DNA from 3 places in the Pontibacillus yanchengensis genome. Region 3 is predicted to be linked to each of the others. Evidence: riboswitches for the same ligand, from Rfam matches in the RefSeq annotation. Region 3 holds a riboswitch; each other region holds the start of a gene.

Region 1 (10,696 bases), on a different contig from region 3:
TGGTTTTTTGTTTTACATAGGATTCAATCTCTCGGAAATTTTCCTTGACTGCTTCATCACTACTTCCTCTACCTACAAGTAAGATCATATCGTCTGTAGTGGGCTCCGTTCCCTGTTCATGGATACGTTCTAGCAAAATATCAACAATGCGCTCATGCACACCAAATGGTGCCCCATATTGGAACTGAACCGATGGGTGGGCTTGTTTTATAGGCTCAAGTTCATCTGGAATATCGTGCTTTGCGTGATTAGCAGAAAGTAACAGTATCGGTATTACCGCGACCTTCGTCGCACCTTGTTCGATACATGCCTGCACACCTTCCTCAATGGTAGGTTGAGCTAGCTCAAGGAAGCAAACCTCTTGTATTGGTTCATCAATGGTTTCCATGCATTGCTCAATGAATGATACCGCCTGTTGTCTTCCTTTTGCTACACGACTTCCATGACATACATATAGTACAGCTTGCATTGCCGACCTCTCCTTAGTTCACATTTGCCGCTACTACTTGTTCATTTTGCTCCTCTAGTAGCTTCTCATACCAACTAATGCTTTCGCGGAATCTTACAACTTCTCCTACGATAATCATACTAGGGTTTTTGACTTCGTCTCGTTCCGCATCCTCTGCAATAGTTGCTAGTGTTCCTGTCGTCACCTTTTGCTCGTGTGTTGTTCCCCAATGAATCAGGGCAACGGGGGTTGAAAAGCTACGCCCATACTTCGTTAATTGATCAACGATATATGGAAGATTTTTCACTCCCATATAAATAGCTAATGTATCGATTCCCTTTGCTAGACTTTCCCAGCGCAGCTCTTCTTCCTCTCCTTCTTTCTGATGACCAGTAACAAATGCAAAAGTAGAGCCAAGTTCACGATGGGTGACTGGGATACCAGCATAAGCAGGTGCTGCGATTCCAGATGTAATGCCAGGGACGACTTCAAAATCGACGCAGTTTTTGGCTAACGCTTCGGCTTCTTCACCGCCACGTCCATAAACAAACGGATCGCCCCCCTTTAATCTAGTAACCACCTTACCTTTACGAGCGTGCTTCACCAGGAAGTGATTAATGGTATCTTGTTGTAATGCATGATGATTCGGAAGCTTACCACAATAGATCAGCTCCACATCTTCTTTGGCTTGTTCCAGTAACTCTGTGTTAATAAGGCGATCGTATAAAATAACATCTGCCTGTTGGATGCATTTCAGTCCCTTGACTGTAATAAGGTCTGCATCCCCAGGTCCAGCACCTACAAGATATACCTTCCCCATCTAATGGCCCCCTTTATGATTAACTCCTTCTTATTAGATATATTGTTGCTCGCGTAAATATGCAATAATTTGATCACTACATGCTTCCACTGAGTCGTTCTCTGCATCCACTACAATCTCTGGTGATTCCGGTGCTTCATAAGGAGAATCTATTCCAGTGAAATTTTTAATTTCCCCTTGTTTTACTTTCTTATATAGCCCTTTTGGATCTCGTTTCTCGCATTCAGCTAACGAGCATTTCACATGAATTTCGATGAACTCATCTTCTTCAACAAGTTCACGCACATCATTTCGATCTTCCTGGAAAGGGGAAATAAAAGCTGTAATGGCAAATTGGCCACTATCAATAAAGAGTTTGGCTACTTCGCCTATTCTTCTAATATTCTCCTTGCGATCTTCTTCGCTAAAACCAAGGTCTTTATTCAAACCATGGCGTACATTATCTCCATCAAGGACAAAATGCTGGATGGATTCATCAAATAGCTTTAAAGATACAGCATTGGCAATGGAGGATTTACCTGCACCAGAAAGGCCTGTAAACCAAAGAATGGCACTTTTATGTTCATTTTTACGATGACGAAGATCTTTCGTGATAGTAGATGCATGCCAAGTTAGGTTTCGTTCTTCACTCATTACTCTTTTCCTCCTGTTTGGACCGCATCCTGTTTCATCCCTTTGATTAATGTTTCGACTACCTCTGGTCTACTAAATTCTGGAGGTAGTTTTTCTCCACGTTGTAGTTTTTCTCTTACTTTTGTACCTGATAGCATCATATGATGTTCTTTATCATGTGGGCATGTTTTGTTAGAGGCCATTCCATCACACTTTTTGCAATAGAAGCTATGTTCAAAGAACAACGTCTTAATGCCTAATTCCTCTTCGGTAAAGTTTGAGAATATTTTTTGTGCATCATAGGTTCCGTAATAATCGCCTACTCCTGCATGATCTCGCCCGACTATGAAATGGGTACATCCAAAGTTTTTACGTACCAATGCGTGGAATACAGCTTCTCTTGGCCCGGCATAGCGCATCGCTGCAGGAAAGGCACTTAAGTACACTCGATCTTCAGGATAATAGTTTTCCAAGATGACTTCATAACTTTCCATCCGCACATCAGCAGGGATATCATCGGATTTAGTTTCGCCTACTAATGGGTTTAAGAATAGACCATCAACTATTTCAAGAGCCGTCTTTTGAATGTATTCATGCGCACGATGAACAGGATTTCTTGTTTGGAATCCTACAATGTTTTCCCAACCTTGTTTTGTGAAATAGTTTCTTGTTTCAACAGGGTCTTTATAATATTGTGTGAAGCGCCCCTTCGGTGTACGTTTGATTAATGTAATCGGACCACCTACATAATGATCAGGACGATCATACACCTTTTTCACCCCAGGGTGTGCAGCATCTGTTGTTTGATACACATATTGTGCTTCTTTCGATTTATCCGGTGAAAAGATCGAATTCACGGTTAGCACACCGTACACATCCCCTTGATAGACGAGGCGGACCTCATCTCCAGTGCTCAACGTATTTGCCTTCTCTTCTGTAACCGGAAGAGTAATCGGAATACTCCATGGAAGCCCGTTCTCTAGTTTCATATTCTCAACGACAGAGTGATAGTCTGCTTCTTCTAGAAAACCGGTTAAAGGGCTATACCCGCCAATGCCAATAAGCTCTAAATCACTTAATGCAATCGCATCTAGTTCGATTTCTGTTTGGATATGGGAATAAGAATAGTCTGAATCCCATCGATTAATTAATGTTCCTCCATGTGGTACGCTCTTTGTCATTTTGTAACCCTCCAATAATTAGTTAAATGCCACTACCTTGTTCATTAATCATTGCTTTTTCTTCCCGTACTGTCTTAATAAGATACAGCGACCCTACTGTTGCCAAGAACATGCTTCCAATGGCTACAAGGGAATACATATCACTTTCTAAAAACAATTTTACTAATCCATAAGAAAAGACTAAGGAGAATACGGGGGATACGGCCCACACCATTAACATTCTCTTGATAATGCGCTTTTTGAAAAGGATTTGGCCACTTTTCCCAGCTCCTACTCCCATAATGGCGGATGTAGTAATTTGTGTTAGAGGGACTGGAATCCCTAAAATAGATGCCGCTATCACAAGACCCGCACCGATACTTGTAATGGAACACCCTTCAATTAAGGAAAAACGGGTAATACGCTTCCCATTCGTTTCCAGCACCTTGCCTCCAAACAAGAGAACACCAAGCGCTACAAAAATCCCACCAACTACAGTGCCTGTATTCATAGAAAGTACCCCTGCACCAATTAGAGGTCCTACCGCATTTCCTACGTTATTCATGCCTGCTGCCACTGCTTCGAGAAATCCTGCACCAATCAAGATAAACGTGAATCGTTTTTGCCAATTGGGTTGATGGATTGCAGTAGAATGATTCTCTAAAAGCTTTATACCTTTTGCAGACAATAGAGCTATCAAGAAGGCACTAATCGGAACCAAAATCCAAATCAATAACAGAAAAAAAAGTTTTTCTACGAAGAGAATTTGACTGGCAATACCGACTCCAATGACAGCCCCGACTGTTACTTCACTAGTCGACAATGGTATGCCTAGCATATTGGCGATAAATAGGGACATGGTAGCTGAAAAGAGAATAATTAACACAACTTTTAGGTTGATAATGGAAGAAGGGATCACTCCACTTCCGATCGTTTCCGCAACTTCCTGACCACCAAAAGAAGCTCCTAATACAACACCGACACTACATAGAACAAGTGCTATTCGTTTTTTCTTGATAGCACCAGAACCAAACGTGGTCCCCATTGCTGCTGCTGCGCCGCTTGCCCCTATGTTCATTGCAAAAAACAGTGCTACTGCAATCGCCAATACTGTCATGGATAATCTCCTTATCTATTACTCTAAGAATCGGAATGAAGACCACATTCCGTTTTGTCTGTGTTAGCCCACCTCCCAGCTCGTGAGTCACCGGAATCGGTAACTTTAGCCGTGCATACAGAACAGCCTATACTTGGGTACCCTTGCTCATGTAGTGGATTATATGGCAAATCTTCTTTACGCACATAGTTCCAAATATCTTGCCAAGTCCAATGAATTAACGGACATACTTTTACGGCTTTAAATTTATCATCCTTGTTTAGAAAATCCGTAGATGCTCTAGAAGGAGACTGCTCTCTTCGCAAACCTGAAATCCAAGCTTCCTCTTGGGATAACTCCTTCTCTAGAGGGATAATCTTCCGAATGTTACAGCACTTATTCGGATTTCTCTCCCATAAGGCTTCTCCATACTCTTCTGCCTGTTCATCAAGTGTAAGATGAGGCTTTACCATTTTGATCTGTAATTCAGGATAGCGCTCCTTCACTCTATCAATCAGTTCATATGTTTCTTTAAAATGAATTCCTGTATCTAAGAAAATAATTCTTGCAGTCGGCTTCACTCTGGCAATCAAATCAATCATGACCATTCCTTCTACACCAAAGCTACAAGCATATACAATATCATCACCGTAATGATGATAAGACCATTCCAACACTTCTTGCGCTCCTTTTGTAGGAGTCATAATATCGAAAACGGGCTTCTCACTAGTTTCCCAATTGTCATGCGTAACTGTTGTCATTCCATCAACCTCCTAACGATTGACCAGGATAAAAATAGTGCTTTACACAAACGAAATCTGCCTCCCCATTTTGGAAAGGCAGATTAACAAGCAATGTTGCCTTATCTTCCAAAATGATGGTCATTTTGCTGGAATTAGCACCTTGCTTTTGTAAGCAGGTTGCCGGACATCTGCGGGCCAGTTCCCTCCGTCACTCCTGATAAGAGTTATGTTCTAAATGGATATCCCAAGTTAATTCATCGGGATTGTAGGCTTTAGGGGTAAAAAAATATCGCCTTTTCATCTTTAGCGTTTGTTCCACTATATGATAAAAGCAATAGGTTCTATACGTGTTTATTATAATTTTTTGAATACTCGTAACTTTAAAGCATTTCATAATAGATGTCAATATAGTACATGTGAAAAATGAAGAAATGTGCAAGCGCCTTACCTCATAATAATCAAAAAACATCCCCAGCCTAATAAAAAAGCGTATAGGTAAAAATACCTAAACGCTGCATGTTTTTTATATTATTAAGGTCCCCACTCCCCAGAGAAGGAAGAAACTTACGATAATGGTAATGTTGGAGACAGTACCAACAAATTTACGATCATAATCAAATTCAACCGCATAAGGCAACACAGAAGCTGACATAGGAAGGATTAGTGCAATAAGTACTGTATATTTAAACATACTCTCAAAAGGTAAAAACACAAACATTAAAATCCCTATTCCTAGTCCAACTACGTATCTTAGAGAAAGTAATTTAATAATTTGGCTACTAGATCCTTTTGCGAAAGAGAAGTTTAAGTAGATACCAAGCAGCAATAAAGATAACGGCATATTAGCAACGGATATCGTTTCTGAAACCTCAATGATAACCGAAGGAATGGTCACTCCTGTAAAATTTAATGTACATACTGTCACGTATGTGATTAGTGGAACGGATTTGGTTACTTTGCCTACCACATGCCTCAAATCTTTTCGCTCACCTGCATCAGAATAAATGCTGCCAATCACATAAATAACACCAAATACGATCAATGCATTTCCAAAATCAAACATCCCAAAGTATTTTAATCCTTCTTCCCCCCAAATCGCCTCAACGAGCGGGAACGCAAAAAGTCCAATGTTAAAGCCTGGCGCCATCATGGATAGCATTCCTTTTGTGCGCTTTTCTTCGTTTTTAAAGAGAAGTAAACCCAACGCCGCTTGAATCAAACCATATACGATGGCTATTACAATTAACAGGATTAATGAGGAATCGATTTCAATATCATGAAAGGTGACGATTAATAACGATGGCAGAGTCAGATTAAAGATAATCCTTGCTAAACCTTCACCATCTTGCTCTTTAATTAAATTTGTTCGTTTTAAGATATATCCAAGTGCGATGATTAAAACTGAATATAAAAACTGGCTGTTAAAGCTATCCATTTATTCGTCTCCTAACTGATATACTATTCCAATTCATGCTTCGTACATTTTTTCCTATTCATTACCATATCATATTTGTCATACATGTAGGGCTAATTCAAAGGATGATTCTAAAACAACATAACACAACGCCCACTTTAGACGCAGATGCCGCGGTTATTTAAGTCCGCAAAGATTGATAGAAAAAAGTTATGAAACATAAGAGGCATAATCTTGAAGATTTGAAGTTGAGAGAGTTTGGGGGGAATGGGGTGTTTCCATTGCATTGATAGGAGAAAAGAAAGGCCGGGAAATAGTTAGCTTTCCTGCGGCACTACACGAGGCAGGACGCGAGTTTTTCCCAGGCAACCTTTATTCCATATTAAGGTGTCGGAAACATCACGCTTAATAAAAGTATTTACCTCGAACTCAAGTCTTCAAGAGAATGGAGCGATTCTGGCACATCATCCACAATAGTTAACAAAGTCTCCTTTTACATTTGGATATAGACAGAGATTTAATTGCGTATCAACTTTCATCCTAAACATGTAAAAAAAGAACTACCTTCATGTTTCATCTCCTAGCCTCATACAATCTACAAACAATGCCACTTTACCACGGAAGGGAAGTGAGCCTAATTAGTTGGAAGCATAGGAAGCAACACAACCAAATGATTCAAGAAATGAAGAAAAGTATAAAGGAAAATAAAGTAAAAGAAAGCCTTGTTCCTACTTCCCCCTCACCTCTATCACATGATGAAAAAGACATCATCACTTATATCTCACATAAAACGAACCAATATAATAAAGACAATGTGACTCGCACGGCAGCATACCTGAAATTTTATCAAGAGTACCCTGAGATTGAGTGGGCTTTGTTAGCTCATTTAGTATCTAGAAATTCCGGATGGAATATGACTGATTTAAAGGGTGAATGCTTGCCCCACTTACTATCCGAACAAGAACAGGTAGACTTTTTTATGTTTCTTGAACGAGGGAATTGGTTGATTTTCCAAGATGCATACCCTCAATTATTGCTTTATGAGGAAAGCAAAAAGCAGCACAAACCATTATTTCATCTTCTGCCAGCAATGAATATCTCTTCTTTCATGGAAGCAAGTTGGCATTTTTTTTGGTACCGTCCTTCCAAAACGATGTTAACCTACGCATTGATAACAAATGAGCAACACTACATTGAAGATAGATTGGTGCAATCTCAACAAATACAGAAAAACGTGCTTGGTACGATAGAATTTAAACTTCAAGACTTGTTAAGTTTAAATCATATTCTAATTCCATATCAAAAAGGTACTGAAATCATGATAATAGGAGAAACCGTGCATCACTTCGCTTCCATCCTTAAACGAATTGAACTAGGAAAGCGGTTATATCACCTTTTATTCAACGACAAGCGAAGACTAAAAAATGTATTAGCCTGGACGTCTCAACATCCACACACGGGATCTCGAATGGATTATTGGCCTCACTTATTTCACCATACTAAAGACACTTCCTCTTATCCCTTACGTTTAAAAACATACCAGTGTCAGTTAAAGCCGAGAGCTCCTTTATTGTATAGTCCAAAATTACAAGAGGTCTGGGATGAAATTAGACACCAAAAAGCAAGTAACGACGACTGGTTTGACGATTGGGATAAAGTAGACTTCTTATCCAAACCAAATACGTCAACCTCAGGCAAAATCAAAGCCGCATACTGTGAGACCATTACCAAGCTTGAACTTGCAGCCCTTATGAAGAAAACCTTTTTGGGGCGAGAAGAAGACAAAAAATCGGCAAACTAATAATAGTTTACCGATTTTTATGCTTTATGAGGATGTTTCACGTGAAACAATATACCTAAGATGTCGTCGTAAGCTCTTTAACTTCAAAACTTTCCAACAATTCAACAAGCTCCTGGTTTAATTGACCTCTCACTTGTTGAATTTGTTGTTTGCTTACATCTACTTTCTTCTGATTCTGTTTTATTTCCTTTAAGAAATCCCGTAAATCATTTATATCTCCAAGGTTACGTTGCACTTCCTTATATTGTTTGGCTTTCTTCTTATAAGGTTTACCATACATATCACCAAGGTATTTACAAATATACCGTAATGCTTTCGCCTTAATCCGAACGGAGTGTAGGGTTTTTAATGAGGATTTATCATTCTTGCCCTTTTCAGTTACTTCCTCATTAAATGTTTGGGTTAGTTCTTTAAAAGTCTGTTCGTATTCATTTAGTCTCTCATCTATCTTTAAAGGTAAGAGATAGTTTCGTAATTCGTTTGTTTTAAACTGTTCCCACAGCTCCATAAACCGATTATCAATGATTTCCGGTAAATTTTTGGCTAGCTTCTTTTGATGCTTCTCACGTTTTTCTTCTCTTAGCTCCGCAAATTGACGGTACACTTGTGCATGGCTTGAATCTTCTTCTTGTTCTGCTCTTTTCTTGAAAGAGTCTATGAATACATCACTTTCACGTACCTTACCGAGGCGATCATGTGCTTCTTGAATTCGTTCAATAAGTGCATGGTCCTTCCCTACTCCTATAAAGAACAGGATGGTTTCAAGTCGTCTTCCCTTCACACGTGCTTGATGGAGTTCCTTTCCATCTTCAAAAGACAAAGCTTGCTCGCAATAGGACTTATATTGGTGGACTAGCTTATCTAGACCTTTCTGCCATCTTTCGATATAAACGACATTCGCCGTAGACAAACAATCCTCACATACAAATGATTCCTTCACTTCAAGTAACTGCTTTTTATTCCCACAAATAATACATCGACTAGGGCTTTCTTGTAGCACGGCATAATCTTTTTCTATTTCTAGCTCGAGCTCTTTTCCCTTCACCCATCCAAGCTCTTTTCTGAATTGAGCAGGTATTAACAGCCGACCATCTACATCTAGTCGTTTTGTATTTTTTTTAGCCGTATTAGCTGACGCCTTAGATATGGAAATCCCTCTTCGCTTAGATAGAGAGTTAATGACGAGTCCTTGATCCTCAAACCCTAAAGCATCACGCATTTCTTTTGGAATCACAAAGCGTCCCATGCCATCAATCTGTAAGGTTAGCGATGTATTGTCCATGTATTCACCCCGCTATTCGCTTATTTATACAAAATCTTTTCCCTAATCTTGCAATCAATTAACTTCTTTTACCCATAAGAATTGAAAAAACACACAAAGGATGGAAAAATTCTAGGATTTTAGATGAATCAACATTGAGATACTTACTCAGTAAGTACTATTAATTATGTATTATGAGGATAGTATACCTGAAGAATCCGCACGTTTTCTCAAACTTTGAACTCTTTTTATTATCTTTATCTATTTGGACTTCCATATACCTAATGAAATTATAAAAAATCCCCTGGTTGCTTTGGAGCATCCAGAGGACTTCTATCTAATGTATATGTCTCAACAACATACTCTCACAAGGAGCTAATGTAATAGTAAGCTTTCCTTTTTTAGTACGGAACATTCGGTGGTCAAGCATGTGCTGCCATCTTCCTTTTCTAATGGACAAGGTCACTTCAATTTCTTCCTGGTAGTTACGGTTGATGAGATACAGCATGTGTTCGTTATTGGCTTTCTTCCCGAACTCATCCACCCCATTTTTAACCCAGCGCTCGTATGCATACACATCCTCGTGTAAAGCATGAGGTTTAAAGCTTCCTGTTCGAAGGGCAGCGTGGTTGCTACGCCATTGACCAATTTTGGTGTACCAATGCACGAGTTCTTTCTCTTCTCTCCCCCAAGGAAATGGCTTACGATTATCGGGGTCTTTTCCTCCTGTCACGCCCGCTTCATCTCCGTAATACAAAGATGGGATACCAGGAAACGTGTAGAGCCATAAACTTAAAGCTTTGACTTGTTGTTGTATAATGTTCCTTCGTTCTTCATCCAATAAGTCATCAGGCAAAAATGCATCGAGCATCGTTTTAACTCGTTCTACGTCATGGCTAGAGAGCATGTTCATTAAAGCATAAAAATACTCTCTAGGATAATGCTCTCGTAACGTGAGTAAGCGACGATGGAGGAAGTAAGCGTCTACTTCCCCCTTGATAAAATCTAGCATTAAATCGCGAAGTGGGTAGTTCATGACGGAGTCAAGTACGCCTCCAAGAAAATACTCCCTTCGTTTCCCATAGGCTGATTTATTTGATGCATCTTCCCACACTTCACCTAATAGAACACTAGATTCGTCATTCGTTTTCAACTGCTGATAAATTTGTCTAATTAGATCATCTGTTAATTCATCCGCAACATCCAGACGCCAATGATTCATACCAGATTGTTGCCATGTTTTTATGACACTGTCTTCATTATGAACGAGAAATTGTTGATAGCTTTCCACTTCCTTATTGAGCGTAGGTAACGTTCCTACTCCCCACCACGCCTCATACT
Region 2 (10,696 bases), on a different contig from region 3:
AAAGCTTTTAAAGCTCCGATTTGGTACATTACGATTTCATATGCTTCCTTTGGAGAAATGTCGATGGTGCGTCTACCAAACCCAACCAGGTCATCAAGTCCGGGATGTGCACCTACACCAACTCCATGCTCTAGAGCCAATTGAACCGTTTTTCTCATTGTAGAAGCATCTCCGGCATGAAATCCACACGCAATGTTAGCGGAAGTAACGTATTGTAAGAGTTCTTCATCATAACCTTTTTTGTATGTTCCAAAGCTTTCCCCCATATCGCAATTTAAATCAATGATATTCATTGGAATCCCTCCTGGATTGATTTTAAATGTATGCCTTGCGCTAATTGTTGTAGGTTTGATTCTCGCTCAAGAAATAGTTTTTGTGCCTTCTCAAGTGAAATCTCTTCGAAGGTGATGGTGGTTCCTGGCTTCATTTGAGCTAATACTGGTAAATCCACGGTAGCTACTTGTGCTATTTTAGGGTAGCCGCCAGTTGTTTGTCTATCTGCCATAAGAAGTATAGGTTGTCCATTACTAGGTACTTGTATGGTGCCAAATGCCACGGCTTCTGATTTTAGCGAGATTTCTTTATTTAATGTTAAAGTAGAACCTTCTAAGCGATATCCCATACGATCCGATTGACTACTTATAGTGAATGATTCAGAGAAAAGGCTTTGTTGACTTTCTTGAGTGAATAAGTCATATTCTCGCCCTTTAATGATTCGAATAGGGTGAAGGCTATTGCTTTGAAACGGAGCAGCAAATTCTGAAGCCACATACCATTTCATTTCTAGAAAACGTTCATCATTAGTTGTTTGTTCTTCTAGTTCCTTTATTTTAGTCTCAATAATAGGAGAGGGGGTGCCTATGCTAAGGTTGTCTTGAGCTTGTAAGGCGCGTCCTTTAAATCCACCTATACCAGCCCTGAGATATGTTGATTTACTCCCCATCACTTCTGGAACCTGGAATCCCCCTGCTACAGCAAGATAAACTCGACATCCTTGCTGGGCCTGACCTAATGTAAGTGTGCTCCCTTTTTTTACAAAAATAGGACTCCATTGTTTGATTGGGCTATCATCAATTCTTGGAGATAAATCACCGCCACACAAAGCAATAATAGTGTTTTGTTCAAATACCAGCGTAGGTCCTAGCATGGTTATTTCTAAAACTACTTCATGTTCACTGTTACCTACAAGCAAATTTGCAATACGGGGGGATACAGGATCCATGACACCGCTCATAATGACACCATGCTTTTGATATCCAATACGTCCTTGATCTTGAAGGGTGGAAAGGAGACCTGGCTTTTTTACATAAATCATGCCTCATCCTCCTTATAGGAATCAAATTCTTGTTTCGTAATAGGTTTAAATCTAATAACATCCCCTGTTTTTAATAAGGTTGGTGACTCTGATTCAGGTTTGAAAAGAGGGAGGGGGGTGCGGCCGATTAACTGCCATCCTCCAGGTGTTTCTATTGGGTAAACACCAGTTTGGTTACCAGCTATCCCTACAGAACCGGAGGGTATTTTAAGTCTTGGGTTATCTTTTCTGGGAGTGGCTAATGCCTCTAGCATACCCCCTATATACGGAAAACCTGGAGCAAAGCCAATCATGTACACCAAGTAGTTCCCTTTTGAATGCAAATCTACAATTTGTTCTTCAGATAGGTTGTGATAATCAGCCACATAAGGGAGATCGGGTCCTAGTTCGCCGCCATAACACACAGGAATTTCAACTGTACGTCCAACTTCTGAATAGTTTTCCTCAAGGTTATCAAGGTATGGTTTTAATTGGTTTACTGCATGTTCATAAGGTGAGGCAGAGGTGGTTTGATTCGTTTTTGGTAAAACGAGCAATGGGTTGTAAAAGATAGTTACAGTTGTAAAGGCAGGTATGTATTCCGTGACCCAATCAAACGGATGTTGATCTAGGAATGCTACTACACTTTGTACGAGGTTATGAGTGGCAAGGGTGATTTCATTTCCTAATTCAATTACAATGGCGTGATCTCCAAGTGGAGTAAGTGTATAATTCACCATAGGCCTCCTTTATATTGATATATTAAGAAAATTCTTATTTTTTACTATGTTATATGACTAGTGTGTTTAGTTCAAATGAATAACGGAATGTAAGGTAAGGAAAGATTACTTTCCTTAAACTGCTTTTAGTAATAGGAGGTTACATTGTACTTAATCTTTATAAAAGTGTAAAAAAACCTGCTATACAATATAGCAGGCGGATAGACGTATTATTTTCGTTTGAAGCCTTCCTGTTCAAGGTAATCAATAGCCTCATTATAAGTAGGGAATGTACCGTCGAGCATTTCTCCAGCATAAATATTAAATAAACCAAAATCATAAACCAACGTAAGGGTTTGATTTTCTACATTAATAAATTCTTCTTCAAGATCATCCCATTCATCTTCTGGTAACGTTGATAAGGAATCAATGGATGCTCGTACAATATTTTTTAATTCCTCTTCTGAAAAATCACGTATATTGACCATACCACGGTCATCAGTTTCATAACCATCTACATATTCCGCATAGACAAAGCCGTTTCCATTAGGGTGTAAATGATAAACTACATTTTTCTTATCCATGACACTTTCTTCAAAATGATAATTAACTCGTCCTAGTGATACTTCTTTACGTTCAAGTTCTGGGAAATTGTCTATAATGTCTAATTTTTCTTCAAAAGTAAGCATGTTGCCTCCATAAATATGTAGTATTTTTTGTCATTATAACATTGTAATTCTTACATTCAAAATGGCAAAAAGTTTTAATTTTGATGGGCTAGGGAAAAGAATGTTCATAAATTATTGTATTGTTGTTCTTGAAGGAGGATTATGGTGGTATTAAAAGGGGTAAAATTATCTGATGTATCAAAGATTTCCATTTCACTGATACTCGGAGGGTTTGTAATTATAGGCGTTTCTTTCTACTTTTTTGCAGAATTGGCCGAAGAAGTGATGGAGAAAGAGCCTTTAATAATAGATAAACTAGCAATAAATATGATGAATAATATACAACAAGCCTGGCTTGGTAATGCCTTTGGAATGATTACGGAAGCGGGTTCAGTACTGTGGTTGTCGATAGCTTCTGGGTTGCTTTTGGTTTACTTGTTATTTATTTCTGATAAAAGTAAATGGGTAAGTGTCTACTTTTTAGTCAACATGTTAGGGATAAGCCTTTTAACAAAGGTTTTAAAATTAGCTTTTGAGAGAAAAAGACCCGATATTTTAGAAAAATACGATGGTACAGGGTTTAGTTTTCCTAGTGGACACTCTACGGGGGCTATTGTCTTCTATGGGTTTGTTATTTATATAGTGTTTATTACAAATATGAAATCAAGTGTGAAATGGATATTAAATAGTTTTTTAGGTCTACTGATTTTATTGGTGGGGCTAAGTAGAGTATATGTAGGTGTACATTATTTTAGTGATATACTTGCTGGATTTTCATTTGGACTAGCTTGGTTGCTCATATGCATATTAGCATTAGAAGTGACTTTATGGAGACAACAAAGACGGCAAAAGAAAAAGCAAGAGGCCTTATTTAGCTAAGGTTTCTTGCTTTTAGTTTTCCTTTAACAATTTTGTTTCTTCTTTCAGTTGATTTACATCATATTTTTTACCTATTTCTCGTTTCATGAACAGAGCAAGTCCTGCTAATGCTACAATTAATATGCTTAAAATAATAAGACTTTGAGGTTTTAAAGATAGCAAACTAGATCCGAAAAAACCAAATAAAAATGAGCCAGGTAAAGTACCAACAAGGGTTGCAAAGGTGTATTTCCACCACTTCACTTCAACTCGTGCACATATATAGGTAACTAAATCAAAGTTCACACCTGGTAATAGGCGTATCATCAAGACTGATTTAAATCCGTGTTCTTCAAGGTCTTTTTTCAAAGTATATAAATTTTGTTTTTTTTCGTCGCTGATTTGAATTTCTTCAAGAAAATAACGAAGAACGAGTAGTGAGAGCAATGAACCTAAAACAGTACCTGTAACAATATATAATGTACCCATATACCGCCCAAAAAGTAATCCACATGCAACAGCAATTATGGATAGTGGTATTAAAGTGAAAGGACGTATGATAAAGATTAATATAATGACAACAGGTGCCCATATACCAAAGTTTTCTACCCAACTTTCTATGTGGTCAGGTTTAATATGAAGAAACATTTTATTTACAAAGAGCATGCCACCAGCTACGACTAACAAAATAATGATTTTCCATAAAAAGCTTTTTAAACTACTGTTCACTAGAATCCCTTGCCTTTCTTAACTGGGCCAATTGAAATGTTTTATAATCGGTCTATCCCCTAAAAATGATAGGTTAAAACTATGTAAATCTATTCTTTAGTAGGGAGGACACTTGTCCTAGGGTTCTATTATGCATACAATAGGTGAAGGGTACTATACATATATTATGAAAGGAAGAGAATACATGAATAATGAACAAACCATTCAAGTAAAACAATACGAAGAATTGTACTCGATTCAAGCTGTAAAAGGCCAATCCCTGTTAGCTTCTGCATTTGAGCAAGAGGTTCCGTTGGATTTCAAGTGTCAAAAAGGGAATTGTACTCGTTGTAGAGTAGAACTACTTGACGGTGACGATATCGTAAACAATCCTACTCCTAAAGAACATGAAAAATTGGAAGAGGAATTGGAACAAGGATATAGACTTGCTTGTCAGACGGTTCCATTAAAATAATCGGTTTTTTTCTTCTAAATCACAACTTATTACAATACATAAACCCCTGACTCAACAATAGTATGGTCAGGGGTTTATTATGGGAAAAATCACTATGAGGTATTATTTTCTATAGGTAGATATTTTGCTATCCTTCACCAATTTAAGCTCTTGTACGATAGTGAGTATTATGAGATTTTAATGTGTCATCTGATCCAAATAAGAAATGTTTCTCCATGTTTGGAGAGTATTTGGAATTAATAGCTTCACGACCGACTGTTTCTGCAACTTCCCGAAGCATAGTAGGTGAAGCTCCACAACATAAACCAAAATAATTTACTCCAGCATCATAGGCTTCTTTCGCCCAGTTTGCGATTTCATAACGGTTACAGTACAACGGATCAAGTGACGTAGGGAATGTAGTTTCCGTTGGTAAATGACAAGAACAACCACCGTCAGGTAAATTGAAGAATGTTGGATGTTCTTCCGTTGTGCGATAAGGCACTGGTAAAGCCGCTACAAAACCATCGACAGTTTCTCTAATTTTATCTACAAAAGGTTGCATTGTAGCTGGGCCTCTAAAGCAGTTCATCCCTACAACAAGAGCTCCGTTTTCTTGAAGCTTCTGACAAGCTTCATCCACTTCATATCCATCTCTCATCTTATTTTCACCCATTACTCCAAGGGTAATTACAGCAGGTAAGTCGTGTTTCAGAATTTCTTCTAAAGCAATTTGGGCTTCTTCGTAGTAATAAAATGTTTCACCATTCACAAAGTCTACGCCTTCTTCTTTACACCAAGTAAGCATTTCAGCGAACATGTTACGAACTTTTTCTTTAGATTCTGGGTCCTCAGGGTCAAATAAATTTGTGTTGGAAACGTTCCCAGCTACAAGAGCTTCTTCCGTTGGATGTTCCTTTGCAACTTCTTTAGCAAGACGTATAGCTTCTCGATTTAGTGGTTCTAGTAAATCTTCTTTTCCAATAATACGCATTTTTTCTCTATGAGCATTATAGGTGAATGCTAATACTACATCAGATCCTGCATTCATGTAGTCACGATACGTTTGTTTCAATGCTTGAGGATTTTCTAATGCTACCTCAGGAACGAAAGAACCTGCTTGTAAATAACCTCTTCTTTCCAGCTCAAATAAATAACCTTCTCCGCATACTACGGGACCTTCTTGTAAACGTTGCTCAAGTGTACGTTTCATTGTTTACATCCTTTCTTTTTATCTCTTGGGTGAAGAGGGTATGAAAAAACCCCCTTCATAAGAAGAGGGTATATGTATATATGCCTCCTCTTATCTTCCAGATTTTAAGAATCTGTAGGATTTAGCACCTTTTTCAACATCGTTCGGATGAAAGGTTGCCGGGCTTCGCAGGGCCTATTCCCTCTGCCACTCTAGATAAGAGATATTCTTTTTATTTAATTTCGTAAGTTGAATTATAAAACAGAACTTTACCTTGGTCAATCGTTTTTTAACTCTTTTGAATTTTATATACAATATTAGCACGAATGTGTAAAATTATGGATGGATATAGTGGGGGTTACAATCCAAATTTGAGAGTGTAAAAGACGGTGAATCGTCTTAATTTTATAGAAGTGTGATGTATATATCATATGCAAACACCTTGGGGAGGGGAAGTTTTGGTACAACTTTTTAAGTTATTAGGGTATTACATCGTCGGACTAGTAGGTAAAAAGTCGCTCCAGTGCCACATAATAAACTTCATCCATATGTACGAGTTCATACCGTTGAATCCCTTACCAAATCTTGATAGGATAGTATTAGTAGGTAACTCTAAATAAAGGAGCTATGCAATATGGATTTTAATATATTTATGGAAGATGTTGTGACGCAAGCTCGTACGGAGATTGAACAAGCAGGTTATGAGCAATTGACTACTCCAGAAGAAGTAGATGAAGCGTTACAACGTAAAGGTACTACATTAGTAATGATAAACTCAGTATGTGGATGTGCTGGTGGAGTAGCTAGACCTTCTGCTGCACATGCTATTCATTATGATAAACGCCCTGATCACCTCGTTACAGTGTTTGCAGGTCAAGATCGTGAAGCAACGAATCGTGCACGTGAATACTTTGTAGGATTCCCACCATCTTCCCCTTCTTTTGCTTTTCTTAAAGACGGAGAGATTGTAACAATGGTAGAACGTCATGATATTGAAGGATTTGATCCTATTCAAGTAGTAGGTAAATTGCAAGGCATTTTTGATCAACATTGTGATGAAGTATAAATAGGGATGGGTCACCATCCATAAATTGAAAAAGATGGTCTATTGGCCATCTTTTTCGTCATTCTATAGGGGAAAATATTAGTTGTTAGATTATTATAAGGAGATTGAGATGTGAAAATAGGATACCGTACATTAAAAACGGCAGTTGGAACTCCTGTTGCTATTTGGTTTGCTCAAATGCTGGCTTTAACCAATTTTGCTTCTGCAGGAATTTTAACGATACTATGCATTCAAAACACAAGAAAACGTTCTATTGTAAGTGCATCTTCTCGATTCGCAGCATGTATACTTGCAATGGTTTTTTCGTTTATTATCTTTGAAACAATTGGCTATCATCCATTGGCAATAGGTATTATGCTTATTTTATTTATTCCTACCACCGTAAAATTAAAAATAACAGAGGGTATTGTCACAAGTTCGGTTATAATTTTGCATTTATATGGATCTAATGATATTAACGGAGAAACATTGCTAAATGAGTTGCTTTTAATTGTTGTTGGGATTGGCGTAGCCTTAATACTAAACTTGTACATGCCTAGTTTAGAAGGAAAACTTCGAGAAAAACAAACAGCGGTTGAAGAGAATTTTCAACGTATATTACAAGAAATTGCTGTATTCTTACGCTCAGGTGATCAGAAGTGGACAGGAAAAGAACTAACAACTACAGCGAACTTACTGGATGAAGCGAAGGCACTTGCATATCGAGATGTGGAAAATCATTTGTTACGTGGGCATCATCAGTATTATCATTACTTTCAAATGAGACAAAAGCAGTTTGAACTTCTAGAAAGAATGCTACCGTTAATCAGTAGAATTAATCAAACCTCGGATCATGCTACCATCATAGCTGATTTTTTTGAAGAATTATCTCAGAATGTTCATCCGGGAAATACTGCTGTTTTATTTTTGCAGCAGATTAAAGAATTACGTCATGAATTTAAACAAGCTGACTTGCCACAAACAAGAGAAGAATTTGAAACAAGAGCGAGTTTATTTACATTATTAAATGAGATAGAACAATATCTAGTTATTAAACGCATGTTCAAAAAGAGTGATATATAATGTTCTTGCTTATTTAGGGCAAGCTATTCTTACGAAGTCATTTAAGGAGGTATCGTAATGAAGAGCTTGCTCATTGTTGTGTTATTGGCCATGTCCCCTATATGGCCAATTGGTGAAAACCCTTCACGTGGCTATCCATTCTTAATAGTGAACAAAAGTACCAATCAATTAGCTTATATAGATGATGGTAAAGTAGAGAATGTGTACCCTGTGGCTACGGGGAAGACGAATGACCTTACGCCTGAAGGGCTACACACAATTACAGTGAAGGCGAAAGATCCATATTATCGAAAATTGGATATACCAGGCGGGGATCCAAGAAATCCTTTAGGATCAAGGTGGATTGGCTTTGATGCAAAGGGGACTGATGGTCGTATATATGGGGTGCATGGAACCAACCAGCCAAGTTCAATAGGTAAATATATATCAAATGGGTGTATCCGGATGAACAACAAAGATGTAGAATACATTTACGACAGGATCCCTATTGGTACAAAGATAGCAGTAGTGAAAACTGACAAATCATTTCAACAGCTAGCCAAAGAGTACAAGGCAATAGACTAACATAGAGGAGTGATCCTTTATGTTTTTTTGTGTTTCTTATTAGTGTGGATTTTAATTATATCGAGTATTATATTGAAGGATTTCCTTATCAGTAAATAATATATATACTAAAGCCCCCTGCATAATCAGTCTGGTTACGCATGGGTCTTTTGCTTATATACATGCTAAAACTTATATTTAATGCTTTCTTGTTTGATGCAACTTGAAGTGGAAGATGCGTTGAGTAATTGAGATCATCCTTCGTATGAAATTTTTACTTAATTTTCTACAATTGGGCAGGATAAAAGGTAGATTGAATAAAAGGAGGAACACACAAATGCTTGAAGGAAAGTCAGCTCTTATTACTGGTTCTGGTCAAGGGATTGGTTTGGAAATTGCTACTGAATTCGCCAAAGCTGGCGCGAAAGTAATGTTAAATGACATTAACGAAGATACGTTGAATGAATCTGTTAAAGAATTGACCTCACAAGGATTCAATGCTGATGGAGTTGTGGCAAATGTTGCTAAAGAAGATGATGTAAAAAATGCAATTGAGAAGACGATTGAGTCATTTGGTCGAATTGATATACTAGTTAATAACGCAGGTATTCAGCATGTTGCCCCTATTGAGGAATTTCCATCAGAGAAATTCGAATTGATTCTCGATATAATGCTCAAGGGTCCGTTCTATGGTATTAAATATGCGTTTCCACACATGAAAGAACAAGGCTATGGTCGGATATTAAATATGGCCTCCGTTAATGGGTTGATTGGGTTTGCTGGTAAAGCAGGTTATAATAGTGCGAAGCACGGTGTCATAGGTTTAACAAAAGTGGCAGCTTTAGAAGCCGCAGATTATGGTGTTACTGTAAATGCTATTTGTCCAGGTTATGTAGATACTCCACTAGTACAAAACCAACTAGAGGACTTAGCCAATACGCGTAATATCGATAAAGAAAAAGCGTTAGAAGAGGTTATTTATCCTCTAGTACCACAAAAAAGATTGCTGCAAGTTCAAGAAATAGCAGATTACTCCATTTTCTTAGTAAGTGAAAAAGCTAAGAGTATTACAGGGCAAGCTGCTGTAATTGATGGAGGGTACACGGTTCAATAATAGAAACTTAGAAAAAGGTTACCAATTGTGGTAGCCTTTTTTATTTGTTTTTACCAGGGTACATTAAAAAATAGTATGAAGAAAATGATCATCAAGATGGATAACCCATAGGTTAAGAAGGGACGTGTTCTATGTAAACTTATAAAGATATACATAATAATATAAAAAGGAAGATCCATCCACAGTTCATAGTTATTATAGAAGCTTAAGCGTTCAAACTTATAAAAAATCCAAGAAAATAGAAAAGAACCAAGCGTCCAAGCAAGAGTGTACAAGCTTCTATGAAGCCTTTTTCTTGGCATATGACTGATGTATAGAAATGTAATAGACGGTAGTACGATAAAGGAATGGATTAACGTGAGTTCTTTTGATGTAAGCCAGATGGATTCATAGCTCCATAATTGATAATCATCGACAATAATTAGGTAAAGAAGGCTCATGGAGGATACATACCAGAGCGTGTCTAAATGATGAGTGAGTTCCTTCCAATTTCCCCATTTCACAGTAGTTAATAATAAGAAAAAAGAAAATAATACATGCATGTTAGTGAATCTCCTAAATGTTTTCCATATTATCACCTAAAAAATGTATAGTTATATCCTCGTCACTAAAATTGGTAAAATTTTACTAGATAAAGCTTGATGGTTGTTTTGGTATAGCATTAAAAAAGCATTGAATTCTTTTGGAATTCAATGCTTTTTAACCATGATTAATTTATTCCCATCATTGCAAGTAAAATAATGGCGATAGTGGCGATCATAGGGATAAATAATCCTACTACAAATACGTCTTTATAAGAATCTTTATGTGTAAGACCTGTTACTGTAAATAACGTTAGTAAGGCACCGTTATGAGGTAGGATAGAAGCTCCGGAAGCTACGGATGTAATTCTATGGAAAGCTTCTAAACTTAGGCCTTGATCAACAGCAATATTATAATATTGTTCCCCTAGTGCTTCTAGTGCTATTCCCATACCACCAGAGGCTGAACCTGTAATCATAGCTAGAAGTTGGACTGC
Region 3 (10,696 bases):
GAATTTTTGTCAGCTTCTTCAAACATTTTCGCATTACCAATATAGCGATCCTTTAACGGAGTAGTTCCACGTTCTAAGAAACTTTTACCCTTCACGCCTTCAGGTAATATCTTCGCTACTCGACCTAACAAACTTTTAACAGTGCCTGGCATAGAATCAAACATTTTCAAGGATTCTGGTTCACGATAAATGTTATATCCACCGAACAGTTCATCTGCACCTTCACCCGATAAGACAACTGTTACATGCTTTCTTGCTTCACGGGCCACAAAGTACAATGGTACACATGCTGGGTCGGCCAGTGGATCATCCATGTGCCACATAATTTTTGGTAACTTTTGAATATATTCTTCAGGTGTAATAGTGTACGAAATATTTTCTACACCGAGTTTATCGGCAGTCTCTTTTGCTACATCCACCTCAGAATATCCATCTCGCTCAAACCCTACAGAAAAGGTCTTGATATTGGGATTAAATTCACGTGCCATCGCAACAATAATGGAGGAATCAATTCCACCTGACAAGAAAGATCCTACAGGTACATCACTTCGCATATGTACATTAACTGAATCATATAGGACATCCTGAATTTGCTTAATCCATTTCTGTTGTTCCCCTGATACCTGTGTAAACGTGGCATGAAAATAACGATGGAAGTCGATGGATTCGCTTGGTTTTTTAACGAAATAATATCCAGGCTCCACCTTATGTATGCCATCTGTTAGCGTCAATGGTTCGGGGACATATTGGAAACTTAAATAATGCTGTAATGCTTCCGTATTGACAAGCTCATTTTCCTGTAGAAGCGTAATACTTTTCTTCTCAGAAGCAAAATATGTCTCCCCATTTTGTTCACTATAAAATAACGGCTTTATGCCAAATGGATCACGTGCACCAAATAGGGTTTGTTCTTGCTTATCCCATATTAATATAGAGAACATGCCACGCAAGTAGGAAAAAGCTTGTTCCCGTTGATCACTGAACATCACCGCAATGACTTCCGTATCAGATTCTGTTTCAAACGTGTACCCCTTTTTTTGAAGAGACTCACGTAATTCAACATAGTTGTAAATTTCACCATTAAAAACCATCCAATACCGTTCATCCTCATAACTTAGCGGTTGATGGCCACTCTCAATATCTATTATACTTAATCGACGAAAACCGAAGGATACATGTTCATCATGGTAATATCCCTCATCATCTGGTCCTCGATGGGTAATAATATCATTTCTTTGTTTAAATCTCTGCTTCCCCTCTTCATCTAAAGGAGAAGGCATATGTCGTATAACTCCAATAAAACCACACATACGAAGGATCCTCTCTTTCTGGTCACATTCCTGTTTAAGTTTACCACAAAAGCATTATGTGGGAAAACAAAGTTATAACAAACTAGAGCGAAAGTGCCTATTTTTAAGTGGTACGAATAGCTAAAAAATATCTAGGTTCTATACTTTCAGTAGGTACTTTAAAGCTAGACTTTATCCCTTCCTAATCAAGTCCTTTCATTAAACATTTTTCCCATATAAAAAACTGACCTTCCAAAAGAAGAGGTCAGTTTTGAGTTTATTTCCTTACTTGTTCCATTAATTCTGAAGCTTTATCGGTTTTTTCCCATGGGAATTCTACATCTGTACGACCAAAGTGACCGAATGCTGCCGTATCTTTATATATAGGGCGGCGCAGATCAAGCATTTTAATAATACCAGCTGGACGTAGGTCGAAGATGTTTCGAACAGCTTCTACCAAGGCTTCCTCAGATACCTTACCTGAGCCAAACGTATTAATAGAAATGGATACAGGTTGAGCAACTCCAATGGCGTAAGCAAGCTGGACTTCACAAGAATCCGCAAGTTCAGCTGCTACTATATTTTTAGCTACATAGCGCGCGGCATAGGCTGCAGAACGGTCTACTTTGGTAGCGTCTTTACCACTAAAAGCACCACCACCATGACGAGCATATCCACCGTACGTATCTACGATAATTTTCCGCCCTGTAAGACCTGCATCTCCTTGAGGTCCACCAATTACAAAACGGCCCGTTGGATTGATGTAATATTTTGTTTTGTCATCTAATAATTCTTTTGGAACAATGGGATTGATTACCTGTTCTTTAAGATCTTCTGTAATTTGTTCTAATGTGATTTCCGGATGATGCTGGGTAGAAATGACGATGGTATCAATTCGAAGTGGTTGATTGTTTTCATCATATTCCACTGTTACCTGCGTTTTTCCATCTGGACGTAAGTATTCTAGTGTTTCATCCTTACGAACATCGGATAATCGTTTGGCTAATTTATGAGCTAGAGAAATTGGTAATGGCATATATTCAGGTGTCTCATTACTAGCATATCCAAACATAAGACCCTGGTCTCCAGCCCCAATATTTTCAATTTCCTTGTCCGTCATTTGACCTTCACGAGTTTCATATGATTCGTTTACCCCTTGTGCTATATCAGCTGATTGCTCATCAATAGCAGTCAATACAGCACAAGTTTCAGCATCAAAGCCGAATTTTGCTCTCGTGTAGCCAATCTCTTTAATGGTATCTCGCACAATGGATTGAATATCAACGTAGGTATTCGTTGAAATTTCACCGGAAACCAATACTAAGCCTGTGGTTACAGTTGTTTCACAAGCAACTCGTGCATTTGGGTCATTTTTTAATATTTCATCTAAAATCGCATCAGAAATTTGGTCACAAATTTTGTCTGGATGTCCTTCTGTAACAGATTCTGATGTGAATAAGCGGCGATTTGCAGCCATCCCCTCAAACTCCTCCTTTAAAACAATGAATTGACACGGAACTCATCACCCAGCTGACTTTATAAGAAACAAACCTTTATTTCTTCCTTACTCTACTAAGTAACAGTAGCTATCAAACCTAGATATAATGAATAATAATATAATCGTTTGGTAAACAATGTGCATATATAAAAAGAAGCAGAAAGTGTAAACATTACTTAAAGAAGTCTTTAAATAATGCATGTGCATTTTTGCATTAGAAAAATACGACGTCTCACTATTCCAGTAAAAGTCGTTACCTTTTTTATTACAATATTCCTTTAAGAAAGGGAACTTTTCTAAAGTAAAATAAAAAATCCTTTCCCGTTACTGAGCAAAGGGAAAGGGTCCTTTCGCTCTTATCGTTCAAGGTCAATACCTTGCATCAGGTTAGCACCATTTCACTATATGCAGTGACGGTTGCTGGGTTTCCTTGGGCCTGTCCCTCCACCAACTCAGGATAAGATAGTTTCCGTTCGCGAACAATCATAACGTTTTGGACCTGGTATGTCAACTAGTGTGGGGATTTTCCCGGGAGATACAAAGCAAAACACCACTAGCTAAAGCCAATATTCAAATCAATGTAAACATAAAGTTTGAATTATATAAATAGTGTGGACTAATGAGATAAATGTGTTATACTATTCTTACATTAAAAACGACTTGTGACTCTCATCATTTTTATGTTTGTATTATTTTAGAGTCCACTCAGTTTTTACCTTTATTTGCTTTTTCTCGTCTTCATGACGATGTTCCCATTATTTTAAAAAGGCAGGTTTTGTTCGATGAGTACGGTAAATCAAAAGTCAAAGCTGACTGATCTGTTTGTACAGGAAACAGTTATGAAAAACCTTTCTGTCGCAGAATTAGTAGAAAAAATATTGTTTCGTAAGGAAGGGCGACTAACAGCAACAGGAGCCATCCAGGCGGAAACAGGTCGATACACAGGCCGCTCCCCTAAGGATAAATTTATCGTAGAAGATGAAACCTCCGAGGAGGAGGTTGATTGGGGTAGTGTGAATCAGCCTATTTCTGAGGCAGTTTTCGAAGGTTTATACGAAAAAGTAATGCACCATCTCGGAGCTCAGGATGAGATTTATTCCTTTAAAGGGTTTGCTGGTGCTGATGAGCAATATCGCCTGCCCATTCATGTCCTAACTGAATTTGCATGGCATAATCTTTTCGCACAACAATTATTCATTCGTCCAACGGATGAGGAACTTGCCAATCATGAAACCGCATTCACCGTTGTGTCTGCTCCTACTTTCAAAGCAGATCCAGCAGTTGATGGTACTCATTCTGAAGCATTTATCATGGTTTCCTTTAAACACCGTATCGTGTTAATAGGTGGTACCGAGTATGCAGGAGAAATCAAGAAATCCATTTTCTCTGTCATGAACTATTTACTACCTCAACAAGATGTACTACCAATGCACTGTTCTGCCAACGTTGGGCAAGAGGGTGACGTTGCTTTGTTCTTTGGTCTATCTGGAACAGGAAAGACTACTTTATCAGCCGATTCGCACCGTCGCTTAATAGGCGATGATGAACACGCTTGGTCGAATCGTGGAGTCTTCAATATCGAAGGCGGTTGCTACGCAAAGTGTGTGAGCTTAAGTCGAGAAAAAGAACCACAGATTTATGATGCCATTCGATTCGGCTCAGTCCTTGAGAATGTTGTCCTCGATGAAGAAACAAGAGAACCTGATTACGAAAATACATCTTTAACAGAAAACACACGTGCTGCTTATCCGATTGAAAATATCGATAACATAGTTCAGCCAAGTATTGCTGGACATCCAAACACAATTGTGTTCTTAACAGCTGATGCTTTCGGGGTACTGCCACCGATCAGTAAGCTAACAAAAGAACAAGCTATGTATCACTTTTTAAGTGGATACACAAGTAAACTAGCTGGAACAGAACGAGGTGTGACATCCCCTCAAGCTACTTTCTCAACTTGTTTTGGTTCCCCATTTTTACCATTACATGCTTCCACATATGCGGAGATGTTAGGTGAAAAAATCGATCAGTTTGATGCAAATGTGTACCTAGTTAATACAGGGTGGACTGGTGGAGCATATGGAGAAGGAAGTCGAATGAAGCTTTCTTATACCCGTGCTATGATTCAAGCTGCTCTAGAAGGTGAATTAAATTCCAGCGAGACTGTAATAGACGACATCTTCGGTCTTAATATCCCTACACATTGTCCTGGTGTTCCAGATGATGTATTAATTCCGAAGAAAACATGGAAGAATGAATCAGACTACCAAGAAAAAGCAAAACATTTAGCTAAGAAATTCCATGAGAATTTCAACAAATTTGATGGGGTTAGCCAAAAAATTCGTAACGCTGGCCCAACATATAAGTAACACCAAATTTACTCCCTCATCTCCTTTATATAAAATGGCTAGCCCAAAAAAGGGTTAGCCATTTTTTATTCTTTAAGCCATTCTGCTAGCTGTTTCACGGTACGTCGATTAATGGCTGGAGGAAAATAATGATCAAGATTATGAAAAATCCAACTCGTCACAGGCTTCCCCTGTCGCTGCAGCACGTCTTCTAGCTTTTCAGAATGTTCCACCGATACATTTTGGTCATGCGCTCCATGGATAAGGAGAACAGGACTCTCGATCTCATCCATTTTAGATAAAGGCGTTCGTTGTTCATATCGCTCTGGGTATTTATTAGGTGTACCTCCTACGACTCGCTTCAACATCCTACGAAGGTCTTCACGCTCCCAATACGTAAGCTCGATATCACTTACTCCACCCCAGCATACAACTTTGTGAATATTAGGAACCTCCAAAGCCGTCCAGAGTGCCATAACCCCACCTCTTGAAAAGCCAAACACATTGACCTCTCCATTAACTTGAGGGTGATTAAAAAGAAGCCTAGCTCCATTATGACCATCTAAGCGGTCCCGTAGTGCAAAGTCTTCGCTCCCTTCCCCTCCCATATTACCTCGATAACAGGGAGCAAATACTACAAATCCATAGGAAGCAAATTGAATGATTCGACCTATTCGAACCTTTCCAACATTCTTAATCCCCCCACGTAGATAAAGAAAACCAGGATATTGCTCCCCATCATTGGGCTCTACCATAAAACCCTTCACTTGTAACCCATCACTCCAATATGTAACAAGCGATACCGTTAACCTGGGATGAGGAGATGGGTAGCGTTGCTTTGAAATAATTGTAGCGTCTTTCATAACTATACTTCCTTTCTAGGCAATCACACATTTTGCACAAGAGCATAAGCTATCATAGCTTTTGATACTTATCTTACAGGAGGATGACCTCGAATGAAAAAAATGCGTCTGCTTCTATATTTTTCGTTAGCTCTGATGGTTCTATTCCCACTCGCATCTTGTGGCAATGAACCAACAAATATTCGAGTAGCCGAAGTAACACGGTCCATATTTTACGCCCCTCAATATGTAGCATTAGAAAAAGGTTTCTTTGAAGAAGAAGGATTATCCGTGGATTTGAAGACGACATGGGGTGGTGACAAAACAATGACCAGCTTATTGTCAGATGGTGCTGACGTAGCCCTTGTAGGCTCTGAAACATCTATTTACGTGTATGCAAGAGGTGCAAGTGATCCCGTTATCAACTTTGCTCAGCTCACCCAAACAGATGGTACATTCCTCGTTGCAAGGGAAGAACAGCTTGATTTCGAATGGGAGGACCTAAACGACAGTACCTTCCTAGGTCAGCGTAAAGGTGGTATGCCTCAAATGGTTGGAGAATATGTGTTGAAGCAAAAAGGGATTGACCCTCAAAATGATTTAAATTTAATCCAGAATGTAGAATTTGCCAATATCCCAAGTGCCTTTGCCTCAGGTACAGGAGACTACGTTCAGCTATTTGAACCAACAGCAAGTATTTTTGAAAGAGAAGGTAAAGGGCATATTGTAGCTTCATTTGGAACAGAATCTGGTCATGTACCTTACACTGTTTTTATGGCAAAGGATAGTTTTATAAACGAAAACAAAGCAGATATGGAAAAATTCACTCGTGCGCTATACAAAGCACAGAACTGGGTGGAAGACCATAGTGCCGGAGAAATAGCAGATGTTATCCAACCATATTTTGAAGATACAGAACCTAAATTAATTGAAACAGTGGTGGATCGCTATAAAAGCCAAGGTTCTTATGCACTAGACCCAATACTAGATCAAGATGAATGGAACAACTTGAAAGACATTATGGATGCAGCAGGAGAGCTTCCTAAAGATGTAGATCATTCGACGTTAGTAAATACAGAAATAGCCGAGAAGATTATAAATGAATAAGGGGGGAGAATCATGGGTTTCCTTACCTTAGAAAATATTTCTCATCAATACTTCACTACTTCGAGCTATACAAAGGCTATAGAAGATATAAACCTTACTATTGAAGAAGGAGATTTTGTATCATTTCTAGGACCAAGTGGGTGCGGAAAATCCACGATTCTCTCCATTGTATCTGGATTAATAGCACCTACAGAAGGTAACGTATTTGTTAATGGTTCTCCTATTTCCAAACAATCAACAACCATTGGTTATATGCTCCAAGAAGATTATTTGTTTCCGTGGAAAACCATCCAACAAAATGTATTACTAGGTCCACATATCCAACGAAATGTTACGCAAGAGATAGAGGCAAAAGCCATTCATATTTTAGAAGATATGGGGCTAGGCAAGGTTGTGACGGATTATCCTTCCCAACTTTCTGGTGGAATGCGCCAAAGAGCAGCATTGGCAAGGACACTCATCACAAACCCGCACATTTTCTTGTTGGATGAACCATTCTCAGCTCTTGATTATCAAACTAAATTAAAACTAGAGAACTTAGTGGCTAATACATTAAAAAAGTACAACAAAACGTCCCTACTCGTTACGCACGATATTGGAGAAGCCATTGCTATGAGCGATTGCATCTATTTGCTTAGTGCCAATCCTGGAAAAGTAGCAGCAACGTTTCACGTACCCAGTCATTTAAAATCGCTAGACCCTTTTGATGCCAGGCAAGACGCTGACTTTAATGAATTGTTCCAAGAAATATGGAAGGAGTTGAATGCGCTTGAACACAACTCCTAAACAAGATCAACAACGATTTGAACATCACCTAAAACAGCTTCAGAAGGAGAAAAAGCACGTTTGGGCATGGCAGTTCGTTATATTCATTGTATTTTTTTCTATATGGGAATTATCAAGCCAATTGCAATGGATTGATCCATTACTTTTCAGTTCTCCATCAAGTATTGCCGATTTACTCTTCCAAAAAGTATCAGATGGATCCATCTTTTTGCACTTACGTGTGACATTACTCGAAACGATAGCAGGATTTATAATTGGAACTTTTATTGGGATTTTTCTTGCAGCAGTTTTATGGTGGTCCCCCCGTTTTTCAAAAATTATTGACCCTTATTTGGTTATTCTGAATGCAATGCCTAAAGTTGCACTCGGACCTATTATTATTGTGGCACTTGGGCCAGGTTATGTATCGATCATTGCAATGGGAGCAATTATCTCCGTTATTATCACGACCATCGTTGTATATTCAGCCTTTCAAGGTGTCGATGAAAACTATTTGAAGGTGCTAAATAGCTTTGGGGCAAGTCGTTACCAATGCTTTAATGAAGCAGTGTTACCCGCTTCCTTTTCTACAATCATCTCCACCTTTAAAGTGAATGTTGGTCTTTCATGGGTTGGAGTTATCGTAGGAGAATTTCTTGTTTCTCAAAAAGGATTGGGGTATCTCATCATCTATGGTTTCCAAGTTTTTGACTTCACGTTAGTCTTATCCAGCTTAATGTTGATTGCCTTGTGTGCTGCCATAATGTATCAAGCTGTAGATCGGTTGGAACGAAAGCTTATTAAGAACTCTAAATAAGAACAAAAGCTCGGGGCGCCCGTTTAGCGACATATATGCTGCGCCCACACGTCGTGGGTTGGTTCGATGTTGCTGCACGATGCAGCGATCTTAATCGAACTTCCCCTTAGTCAGTAGGAGATAAAGGAAACACGAAAATATGCGTGATTCGATGTTAAAGAGTTAATTTTCTTTCATAGAGTAATGTGGTAGAGCTTAACATTCTCTTTAGTAATAAAAAGCCCAGTTGCTTATTAGAGCAACTGAGCTTTCTTTAAGTATTTGAGGCTATGAGGTAACACAGCATCCTTCATCATAAAACTAAACGAAGAATCTCGCTGAATTGAAGAAGGGAGCTCACTTAAGCATACTGGACCCTTCGTTTCATAGTAATTTGGTTGAGAAGTAAGATCCTCGATATGTGCAAAGTAAATATTCTTGATAATGCATCCACCCTTACCATCAACATAATATTGCCCTATATAGGTGAGGTCTTCAACAACTCCTCCTGTCTCTTCCATAACTTCTCTTTTTGCTGCCTCTTCAGGCGTTTCTCCTTCTTCTACTTTACCTCCAGGAAACTCCAAACCACGATCTTTGTGTTCGGTTAACAGCCATTTCTCTTTATATCGACTAATTACCCAGACGTGCTTAGGGGAGGTAGAAAAAGGGTGATCACTAAATGATAATTTTACTTCATTGTTGTAAAAATCATAAAAGGTAAACAATCCTAATCAACTGCCTTTAATGCTTCATTTCCTATTCCATTACTTATGGTTCACGCTAACCATTTTCCATTGATCATTTTCATATGCAAATTCAATCTCAATGGTATAATTCCCATGCATCTCACTTTGATTCTCTTGAATAACCATAACATGTTGGTTGCCTAATTGCTTTGTTTGGTATTCTTTTTCTTTATTGAACCAAGGTGGTGTTTCAGTTGGAATGATATACAGTCCATTATTATACTCTTTATAATAAAAATCAACATATTCCTTTGCAAGAGCAGTTGTGCTTATGGATTTAAATGATTGTATAAGTTCATTTTTGGAATCATATGCTTTAACCTTATTATTAGGTCCAGCCTCTTGTACAAGTTTATTCATAAATTGATTTGTACGTTTCGCAATGATTTTATGAGAAATTGTAGTCATTCTCTTAGATTCTGTTGAAACATTGTTGGCCAATACAGGTTGTTCTGCTTTCATCTCCGTTTTCTGCATTGAGGTTGTAGTACGTTCAATATGGTCAGTGCCTTTAGCAGTATCATTTGCATGAATAGAATACGTACTTTGAGGCATTGATAGCATTATAATGGAAATGATTACCCATAAAAGTCCTGATGTTTTTCTCATAACTGACCTACTCATATTGTCTCCCCCTTAAATCTGTGATGTTCTAGTTATATACTTCCTTTTCTGGATAGTAGATAAACATTAAAAAAATTGTGATTTACATGCCCATAAAGTAGGAAGAGACCATTTTGTACAAAAAATTCTCTCTATAGCTATAGCTGTTGATACTCCATAATCGCCCCATTATCTTGAAGACTTGAATTCGAGATAATCTGGGTAAGAGAAATGTTTCCGTTGTATTATTTAGAGAAAAGATGGGCCTGGAAATAGCTCGCTTTCCTGCGGCCCTACAGGATGTAGGGTCGTTCGACGTTGTCACACGATGTGACGGTTTGAGTCGAACTTCATCTGGATCGATTCGTCTCCTCGGGCCAAAATGCGGCCCTGTGGGGTCTCGACACATCCGTTTTTCCGCGGGAGTCTCGCCATTTCCAGGCCCATCTTTGCATTCGTTTGGTTTAACGGAAACATCGCCATTTGTTGTGGGTGTACACAAATGATATACGTTCTTCGTTAGGCAAATACATATCTTTTTGTGACAAAACACATTTTATTAAAAGATATCTTGGTTGTTCTGCAAAGCATGAAACATATAGTCCCACCACCTTTATTCTAACTAAATCTACGGGTACATCGCTCTTTCTGTACGATCACCAAATTTATCTCGATTTCAAGCATTCCAGATTATGCCTC

What was found. Region 3 has a riboswitch for S-adenosylmethionine ahead of metK (methionine adenosyltransferase). Riboswitches for the same ligand answer to the same signal wherever they lie in the genome.
Region 1: linked by a shared signal. The riboswitch ahead of GLW08_RS13215 (phosphoadenylyl-sulfate reductase) and the one ahead of metK (methionine adenosyltransferase) in region 3 are both predicted to bind S-adenosylmethionine.
Region 2: linked by a shared signal. The riboswitch ahead of GLW08_RS09635 (homocysteine S-methyltransferase family protein) and the one ahead of metK (methionine adenosyltransferase) in region 3 are both predicted to bind S-adenosylmethionine.

Annotation. Positions count from the first base shown of each region.
Region 1 covers NZ_WMEU01000004.1:124,955-135,650, reverse strand. Annotated here, with positions in the region: gene GLW08_RS13240 (sirohydrochlorin chelatase) at 1-469, opposite strand, end outside; gene cobA (uroporphyrinogen-III C-methyltransferase) at 483-1,268, opposite strand; gene cysC (adenylyl-sulfate kinase) at 1,302-1,901, opposite strand; gene sat (sulfate adenylyltransferase) at 1,901-3,061, opposite strand; gene GLW08_RS13220 (inorganic phosphate transporter) at 3,084-4,157, opposite strand; gene GLW08_RS13215 (phosphoadenylyl-sulfate reductase) at 4,181-4,897, opposite strand; SAM riboswitch class I at 4,996-5,103, opposite strand; gene GLW08_RS13210 (AEC family transporter) at 5,403-6,314, opposite strand; gene GLW08_RS13205 (DUF2515 family protein) at 6,964-8,094, shown strand; gene GLW08_RS13200 (CHAD domain-containing protein) at 8,150-9,376, opposite strand; gene GLW08_RS13195 (alpha-amylase family glycosyl hydrolase) at 9,693-10,696, opposite strand, start outside.
Region 2 covers NZ_WMEU01000002.1:489,018-499,713, forward strand. Annotated here, with positions in the region: gene GLW08_RS09600 (LamB/YcsF family protein) at 1-293, opposite strand, end outside; gene GLW08_RS09605 (biotin-dependent carboxyltransferase family protein) at 290-1,315, opposite strand; gene pxpB (5-oxoprolinase subunit PxpB) at 1,312-2,034, opposite strand; gene GLW08_RS09615 (hypothetical protein) at 2,244-2,702, opposite strand; gene GLW08_RS09620 (phosphatase PAP2 family protein) at 2,844-3,560, shown strand; gene GLW08_RS09625 (VTT domain-containing protein) at 3,573-4,268, opposite strand; gene GLW08_RS09630 (2Fe-2S iron-sulfur cluster-binding protein) at 4,453-4,722, shown strand; gene GLW08_RS09635 (homocysteine S-methyltransferase family protein) at 4,865-5,914, opposite strand; SAM riboswitch class I at 6,002-6,116, opposite strand; gene GLW08_RS09640 (BrxA/BrxB family bacilliredoxin) at 6,528-6,959, shown strand; gene GLW08_RS09645 (aromatic acid exporter family protein) at 7,071-8,021, shown strand; gene GLW08_RS09650 (L,D-transpeptidase) at 8,079-8,585, shown strand; gene GLW08_RS09655 (3-hydroxybutyrate dehydrogenase) at 8,902-9,678, shown strand; gene GLW08_RS09660 (hypothetical protein) at 9,729-10,220, opposite strand; gene GLW08_RS09665 (GntP family permease) at 10,388-10,696, opposite strand, start outside.
Region 3 covers NZ_WMEU01000013.1:23,850-34,545, forward strand. Annotated here, with positions in the region: gene asnB (asparagine synthase (glutamine-hydrolyzing)) at 1-1,310, opposite strand, end outside; gene metK (methionine adenosyltransferase) at 1,567-2,766, opposite strand; SAM riboswitch class I at 3,141-3,251, opposite strand; gene pckA (phosphoenolpyruvate carboxykinase (ATP)) at 3,570-5,156, shown strand; gene GLW08_RS20560 (alpha/beta hydrolase family protein) at 5,222-5,998, opposite strand; gene GLW08_RS20565 (ABC transporter substrate-binding protein) at 6,092-7,084, shown strand; gene GLW08_RS20570 (ABC transporter ATP-binding protein) at 7,097-7,870, shown strand; gene GLW08_RS20575 (ABC transporter permease) at 7,854-8,666, shown strand; gene ytkD (RNA deprotection pyrophosphohydrolase) at 8,900-9,373, opposite strand; gene GLW08_RS20585 (hypothetical protein) at 9,413-10,018, opposite strand.